Linked DNA regions of Polymorphobacter megasporae. Each later gene encodes a partner of the first gene's protein in a complex. Links are inferred from orthologs where the notes say so. Each region holds a gene or a part of one and is shown on either strand. Other genes may lie near its edges.

The links. Proteins that work in one complex are often made in the same cells at the same time.
Region 2: the proteins of groL (region 1) and metK are in contact, whole or in part, in a cryo-EM structure (PDB 8P4O), measured with the Escherichia coli proteins. The link is inferred for Polymorphobacter megasporae from one-to-one orthologs.

The regions. Positions count from the first base shown.
Region 1 is NZ_CP081848.1:2,906,477-2,910,523, forward strand. The notes cover bases 572-3,434. They hold groL (chaperonin GroEL), read left to right. Parts: upstream 572-1,106; coding sequence 1,107-2,762; downstream 2,763-3,434. Other genes in these bases: groES (co-chaperone GroES), read left to right, coding at 765-1,052; KTC28_RS13610 (hypothetical protein), read right to left, coding at 2,898-3,266; KTC28_RS13615 (hypothetical protein), read right to left, coding at 3,308-3,434. Outside these bases: signal peptide peptidase SppA, read right to left, coding at 1-568; more of KTC28_RS13615, read right to left, coding at 3,435-3,502; KTC28_RS13620 (MlaA family lipoprotein), read right to left, coding at 3,499-4,047.
Region 2 is NZ_CP081848.1:1,726,402-1,729,943, reverse strand. The notes cover bases 12-2,906. They hold metK (methionine adenosyltransferase), read left to right. Parts: upstream 12-787; coding sequence 788-2,026; downstream 2,027-2,906. Other genes in these bases: trmB (tRNA (guanosine(46)-N7)-methyltransferase TrmB), read left to right, coding at 1,981-2,748; lnt (apolipoprotein N-acyltransferase), read left to right, coding at 12-711. Outside these bases: more of lnt, read left to right, coding at 1-11; KTC28_RS08065 (Crp/Fnr family transcriptional regulator), read left to right, coding at 3,260-3,542. UniProt on the Escherichia coli protein: Catalyzes the formation of S-adenosylmethionine (AdoMet) from methionine and ATP.

The sequences.
Region 1 (4,047 bases):
TGCCGACGCGGAACACGTTGATGTCGACATCGAGCTTGTCGAGCGCCTTCTTGAAATACAGGTTGGTGCCGCCGGGACCGGTCAGCAGGACGCCGCCGAGCGGGTTGATCCACGCGTGGTTCGCCTGCGCCGCAAGGTAGTAGCTCGCATCGGTGTAGGCGGTGGCATAGGCGTAGACCGGCTTGCCGCTGCGCTTGAAGTTCTGCAACGCCGCCGCGATCGACTGGAGGTTGGCCTCGCCCGCGCCGATGAAGGTGTCGAGCTGGAGGACGATCAGCTTGATCCGGCCATCGGTTCGCGCAGCATCGATCGAGCGGACGACGTCACGCACTTCGATCTCGTTGCCGCCGGTCGGGCCGCCGGTGACCGCGGCGAACGGCGACCGCTCGCTCGACTGGTCGACAACCGGGCCGTCAAGGTCGAGGACCAGCGCGCTGCCGTTGGGAATGCTCGCTGTACGGGTGTGGAACGCCGCCCATATGGCGAGCGCGAGAATCAACAGCAGGATCAGGACGCCAAGGTCCTTGACCCCGACGAGGAAGCGCCACGCACCGCGGACGAAAGTCATTCGAAGGATCACCTTGGACGAACCGTGGCGCAGCTATAGCGGGACGAGGCGAGACCGTACAACCGGGGCGCGACACAAGAACTTAACATGGACGAAGGTTGACGATCGTGAGCCCCACGACCATATGCGTCCGGCGTTAGCACTCGCTTATGGTGAGTGCCAGCGAGCCCATTCATCCGTTGAAGGTGAGACCCTCATGAAGTTCACGCCGCTGCACGATCGCGTGCTCGTCCGTCGTATCGAAGCCGAGGAAAAGACCGCGGGCGGGATCATCATTCCCGACACCGCCAAGGAAAAGCCCCAGGAAGGTGAAGTCGTCTCCGCCGGTTCCGGTGGCCGTCGCGACGACGGCGGCATCACGCCGATGGACGTCAAGGCCGGCGACAAGATCCTGTTCGGCAAGTGGTCGGGCACCGAGGTCAAGGTCGACGGCGAAGACCTGCTCATCATGAAGGAAAGCGATATCTTAGGGATCATCGGTTAATTCCGATCCCGAGCTTCGCAGTCCAATCCATTCAATCAGCTAAGGAATAATCACATGGCAGCGAAAGATGTCCGCTTTTCGCGCGACGCTCGTGAACGCATTCTCCGCGGCGTCGACATTCTCGCCGATGCAGTGAAGGTGACGCTCGGTCCCAAGGGCCGCAACGTCGTCATCGAAAAGAGCTTCGGCGCCCCGCGCATCACCAAGGACGGCGTCACCGTCGCCAAGGAAATCGAGCTCAAGGACCGCTTCGAGAACCTCGGCGCGCAGATGGTCCGTGAAGTCGCTTCGAAGACCAACGACAAGGCCGGTGACGGCACCACCACCGCGACCGTCCTCGCTCAGGCGATCGTTCGCGAGGGCATGAAGTCGGTCTCGGCCGGCATGAACCCGATGGACCTCAAGCGCGGCATCGACATGGCGGTTACCGCCGTCGTCGCCGACCTCAAGGCGCGCTCGAAGGATGTCGCCGGCACCGCCGAAATCGCCCAGGTCGGTACGATCTCGGCAAACGGCGAGACCGAAATCGGCGAGATGATCGCCAAGGCGATGGAAAAGGTCGGCAAGGAAGGCGTCATCACCGTCGAGGAAGCCAAGGGTATGGCCTCCGAGCTCGATGTCGTCGAAGGCATGCAGTTCGACCGCGGCTACCTCAGCCCGTACTTCATCACCAACCCCGAGAAGATGACGGTCGAACTCGACAACCCGTACATCCTCATCCACGAGAAGAAGCTATCGAACCTGCAGGCGCTGCTCCCGGTCCTCGAGGCCGTCGTCCAGTCGTCGCGTCCGCTTCTGATCATCGCCGAGGACGTCGAGGGCGAGGCTCTGGCCACGCTCGTCGTCAACAAGCTGCGCGGCGGCCTCAAGGTTGCTGCCGTCAAGGCTCCCGGCTTCGGTGATCGCCGCAAGGCGATGCTCGAGGACATCGCGATCCTGACCGCCGGTCAGATGATCTCGGAAGACCTCGGCATCAAGCTCGAGAACGTCACGCTGGCGATGCTCGGTCAGGCCAAGCGCGTCACGATCGACAAGGACAATTCGACCGTCATCGACGGCGCGGGTGATGCCGAAGCGATCAAGGGCCGCGTCGAGCAGATCCGTGCGCAGATCGAGATCACGACCTCGGACTACGACAAGGAGAAGCTCCAGGAGCGTCTCGCCAAGCTTGCGGGCGGCGTCGCCGTTCTCAAGGTCGGCGGCTCGACCGAAGTCGAAGTCAAGGAGCGCAAGGACCGCGTCGACGACGCCCTCCACGCGACCCGCGCTGCGGTCGAAGAAGGCGTTGTCCCCGGTGGCGGCACCGCGCTGCTCTACGCGACGAAGGCGCTCGAGGGCATGAAGGGTGCCAACGACGACCAGACCCGCGGCATCGACATCATCCGCAAGGCGCTGTTCGCGCCGGTTCGCCAGATCGCCCAGAATGCCGGGCATGACGGCGCGGTGATTTCGGGCAAGCTGCTCGATGGCGACGATCAGAACATCGGCTTCAACGCGCAGACCGACACCTACGAGAACCTGCTGGTCAGCGGCGTGATCGACCCGACCAAGGTCGTCCGCACCGCGCTTCAGGATGCGGCGTCGGTTGCCTCGCTGCTGATCACCACCGAAGCTGCGATCACCGACCAGCCGGCCGACGACAAGTCGGGCGGAATGGGCGGCGGCATGGGCGGCGGCGGAATGGGCGGCATGGGCGGGATGGACTTCTAGTCCACCCCAACCGCTGAACGGACGAAGGGCCGCGGTGCGAACCGCGGCCCTTTTTCGTTCGCCGAGACGATGGTCTGCAGCGGATACGAAAAAGGCCGCGGCGAACGCCGCGGCCTTTCCGTATCCGACTGGCGCTTAACGCGAAGCGGGTGCCGGGGTCTCGCTGCCGGCGCTGTTCGCCGGGGTGGTTCCGACACTGCCGCCCGCCATGCTGCTACCCGAGCTGCCGGCGGTCGTCGTTGCGCCCGAACCCGCGTCGGTCGCACCGCTCGACGGGGTCGAACCGGCTGCACCGCCGCTGACGTCACCGCCGGTTGCCGCGGCGCCGTTTCCGGCAGTGGTCGACGTGTCCGCGGTCCCGGTGCTGCCCATCGCGCTGCCGCTGGCTGCCGTATCGGTCGCGGTCGATGATGTCGTCGTCGTCGTCGCGTCGTCGGCCTTCTTGCCGCACGCGCCGAGGCTGAGTGCGGCGGCGATGGCGACGATGCTGATGGCGGTGCGCATTAATTTATCCTCGGTTGCTGGCAATCAGCCGCACAACCCGATCACTTCGACGTTGGTTCCGGTGCGGCGAGGGGTCGCGCAGGCGTCGTCGCCTCGCTGCGTGCCGCATCGGTATCGTCGACCGCCTTGCGCATTCCGGCGTCGATATCGCGCGCGCTCGCGCTCGCCGCCGGGTCGGGAGCCTTGTTGCACGCTGCGAGCGCAAGCAATCCCGCGAGGGCAGCGAGGCGGATCACGGCGCCTTGGGCGCGTCGGCTGAAGTCGCGGCAGGCGGCGTTGTCGCGTCGCCCGCGGGCTTGTCGGCCGCCGTCGGCTGGTCGGTCGCGCTCGGCACCGGGGTCGTCGGCACCGCCGACGGGGGCTGCGGCGTCGACGAGTCCGGCTGGCGCGTGCCGCCTGGCGCGAGCGGCGCATCGGCTGGGGTCATATCGTCCTCGTCGGGCGGATTGCCGTCGTAGATCTGCGACTGGCGATGCTGGAGATACGCCGACCGCACCGTCGCATATTCGTCGAGGCTGCCCGCGAGCAGCCCGTCGGCACCGGCGTCGATCAGCTGCGACCGCAGGTCGACCGCCTTCAGCCCGAACTCGGCGACCGAGTAATAGAATTTCCAGTCGATCACGGCGTTGCGGATATACGGCACCGGATCGACCGCGAACTCGACACCAAGCCCGACGCCGTCGCGCAGCGTCGATGGGCCGAAGAACGGAAGCATCAGGTACGGACCCGACTTGATCCCCCACACGGCGAATGTCTGGCCGAAATCCTCTTTTTCCTCGGG
Region 2 (3,542 bases), 1.2 Mb from region 1 along the record:
CTCGTCGACGAAGATCCAGCCGCCCGCGCGCATCTCGCGAGCATCCTCAGCCCCGGCGACCTGCTGCTGTTCGGCGGCATCGCCTTGATCCGCAACGCCGATGGCACCCCCGCCGAAGCGACCAATAGCCTGTACGTCCTCGACGCGAACGCGACGCTCCTAGGGCGCTATGACAAGAGCCACCTCGTGCCGCTCGGTGAATATGTCCCGGCGCGTCCGCTGATGACGCGCCTCGGCCTCGCGCGCCTGACGCCGGGTGACATCGATTTTCTCGCCGGTCCCGGACCGCGCACGCTCGACCTGCCCGGCTTCCCGGCGGCAGGTATCCAGATCTGCTACGAGGTCATCTTCCCCGCCGCGGTCGTCGACGAAGCCCATCGCCCGGCATGGATCGTCAACATCTCGAACGACGCATGGTTCGGCGCGTGGGGCCCGCCGCAACATCTCGCGCAGGCGCGCCTCCGCGCGATCGAGGAGGGGCTGCCGATCGCGCGCGTCACGCCGACCGGGATCAGCGCGATGATCGACGCGTACGGCCGCATTGTCGCCAGTATCGGCCCGCACCAAGCCGCGACCCTGTCGCTCCGCGTCCCGCCGCCGTTGCCGCCGACGCTGTTCGGACGCTTCGCGCATTGGACAAGTTTAGTCTTCGGGTTGGCGCTCGTTGCGGGTGCGATGACGGCGGGTCGACCGGCACGGCGTCGGATATAAGGATAGCTTTATACGCTTGCGCGGGGGCGTCACGCTGATTATCGGTCGCCCGGACTGAATACACAAAGGCTCCCCGATGGCGCGCAGCTCGTTTATCTTTACCAGCGAATCCGTATCCGAAGGTCACCCTGACAAGGTTGCCGACCAGATCAGCGACGCCGTCGTCGACCTGTTCCTGTCGAAGGACCCATATGCCCGCGTCGCCTGCGAGACGCTGACCACCACCAACCGCGTCGTGCTCGCGGGCGAAGTTCGCGGTCTCGGCATGATCGACACCCATGGCAACTGGGCCGACGGCGCGCAGGAGGAAATCCAGGCCGCGGTTCGCGCGACCGTCAAGCGCATCGGCTATGAACAGTCGGGCTTCCACTGGCAGAACCTCGTCTTCGAAAACCACCTCCACCCCCAGTCGGCGCACATCGCGCAGGGCGTCGATGCGAGCGGCAACAAGGACGAGGGTGCCGGCGACCAGGGCATCATGTTCGGCTATGCGACCGACGAGACCCCCGACCTGATGCCGGCGACACTGTATTATTCGCACAAGATCCTCGAGCGGATGGCCGCCGACCGTCATTCGGGCAAAGCCCCGTTCCTCGAGCCCGACGCGAAGAGCCAGGTTACCCTCGCGTACGAAAACGAGGTCCCGGTCCGCGCGACCGCGCTCGTCGTCTCGACCCAGCACGCGGTCGATTACTGCCTGCCGTGGGAGAGCGACGGCGAGACCGGCGGCGACGCCGGGAAGTACGCGACGCTCCGCGACTATGTCGTCGGCGTCTTCCACGACATCCTCCCCGACGGCTTCATCACCGACGAGACCGCGATCTACGTCAATCCGACCGGGCGCTTCGAAATCGGCGGACCCGACGGCGACGCCGGCGTGACCGGGCGCAAGATCATCGTCGACACCTACGGCGGCGCTTCGCCCCACGGCGGTGGCGCGTTCAGCGGCAAGGATCCGACGAAGGTCGATCGCTCGGCGGCGTACATCACCCGCTACATGGCAAAGAACATCGTCGCCGCCGGCCTCGCCCGCCGCGTCACGATCCAGCTCAGCTATGCGATCGGCGTGTCCGAGCCGCTGTCGCTGTATGTCGACACCCACGGCACCGGCACGGTCCCCGAGGCGACGATCGAGGCGGTCCTGCCGACCCTCGTCCGCCTGACCCCGCGCGGCATCCGCGAGCATCTCGGGCTCAACAAGCCGATCTACCAGCGCAGCGCGTCGTACGGCCACTTCGGCCGCACCCCCGACAGCGATGGCGGCTTCAGCTGGGAAAAGCTCGACCTGGTCGACAAGCTCAAGGCCGCGGTCTGAGCGCGGATCCGGCAACGCTGCGCCGCCTGTACGGGCGGCGACAGGGGCATAAGCTTCGTCTCGGCCAGGCCGACCTCGTCGAGACGACGCTTCCGGCGCTGAGCGTTCCCGAGACCGGGGCGCTCGACGCGACCGTCTTGTTCGGCGACGCGCCCGATGCGCAGCGCCCGTTGTGGTTCGAAATCGGCTTCGGTTCGGGCGAACACCTTGCCGCACAGGCGGTGGCCAATCCGGCCGTCGGCCTGATCGGCTGCGAGCCGTTCCTCAATGGGGTTGTCGGCGCGCTCGGGCATATCCGTGAGCACGACCTGACCAACGTTCGCCTTCACATGGGCGACGCGCTCGATGTCCTCGAGCGGCTGCCCGACGCGAGCCTGTCGCGGGTCTTCCTGCTTCACCCCGATCCCTGGCCGAAGGCGCGTCATGCCAAACGGAGGTTCGTCAACCCGGGACCGCTCGACCTGATCGCGGCGAAGCTCGCGAAGGGCGGTGAGCTTCGGATCGGTACCGACCACGCGATATATTGTCGCTGGTCGCTAATGCAGATGGCGCAGCGCGACGATTTCGAGTGGCTGGCCGAAGCTGCGGCGGACTGGCAGGTCCGCCCCGGTAACTGGCCGCAAACCCGTTACGAGGCAAAGGCCCGGCGACTTGGCCATGAGGTGTGGTACTTTCGCTACAGACGGAGTGAGCGTCGAGAAACGACCGGGTCTCTGGACTAGCCTACTCCGGCGTTTGTCTTGTAAGATGGCGACGCGCGTATTGAGAGAGCGATGACGTTCGACGAAGTTAAGTGCCGCGATGGTCGTCTCAAATGGATCGACGCCGGGTGGTGCTCAAATGACAGCCGGCACGGGTCACGCCGCGGCTGCGCAAGTATGGCTTCACGCGAAAGCGTCGGCGCGGTCGGCGACCAACTTGAAACGCGGTTTACCAATAGCGGTTCACCGAGTTTGATCAGCGGCTTTGGCAGTTATCGTCGCGTCAGGCCGACCGTAATCTTCATCGATTTGCTTTGCACCTGCGGGTCTCGCGCGTTTCGACGAGCTGTAGGTACACTTGTGCAATTGTTTTTGGTTAATCGTCTTCCCCGATTTGGTCCGGTTCCGCACCGACGACGGAAAGTCGGCAGTGCTAGGGTTCATCGAGCGGCAAGCGGCCGTTGATGAGCGTTAGATTGCACGGGGCATTTGCGGCGGGTATCCGTCGACCCGGTCAGGGTTCGACATCTCGATGACCAATGTTCACCGTCTCCAGAACAATCTGCTGCGAACGATGGCTGATGATGACTTCGCGGCACTACTGCCGTCGTTGACGCTGATCGATCTCGCCAAGGGCGACGAACTGACGTTACCCGAAAGCCGCGTCAAATTTAGCTGGTTTCCGCTCGGCGGCATCCTGTCGGTCGTCGCCGCCACCGAAAGCGGCACCCAGGCCGAGGTCGGTATCGTCGGTCGCGAGGGCATGTGCTCGGTCGCGACGCTTCACGGCGTCGACTTCGAGATGATGCACATCT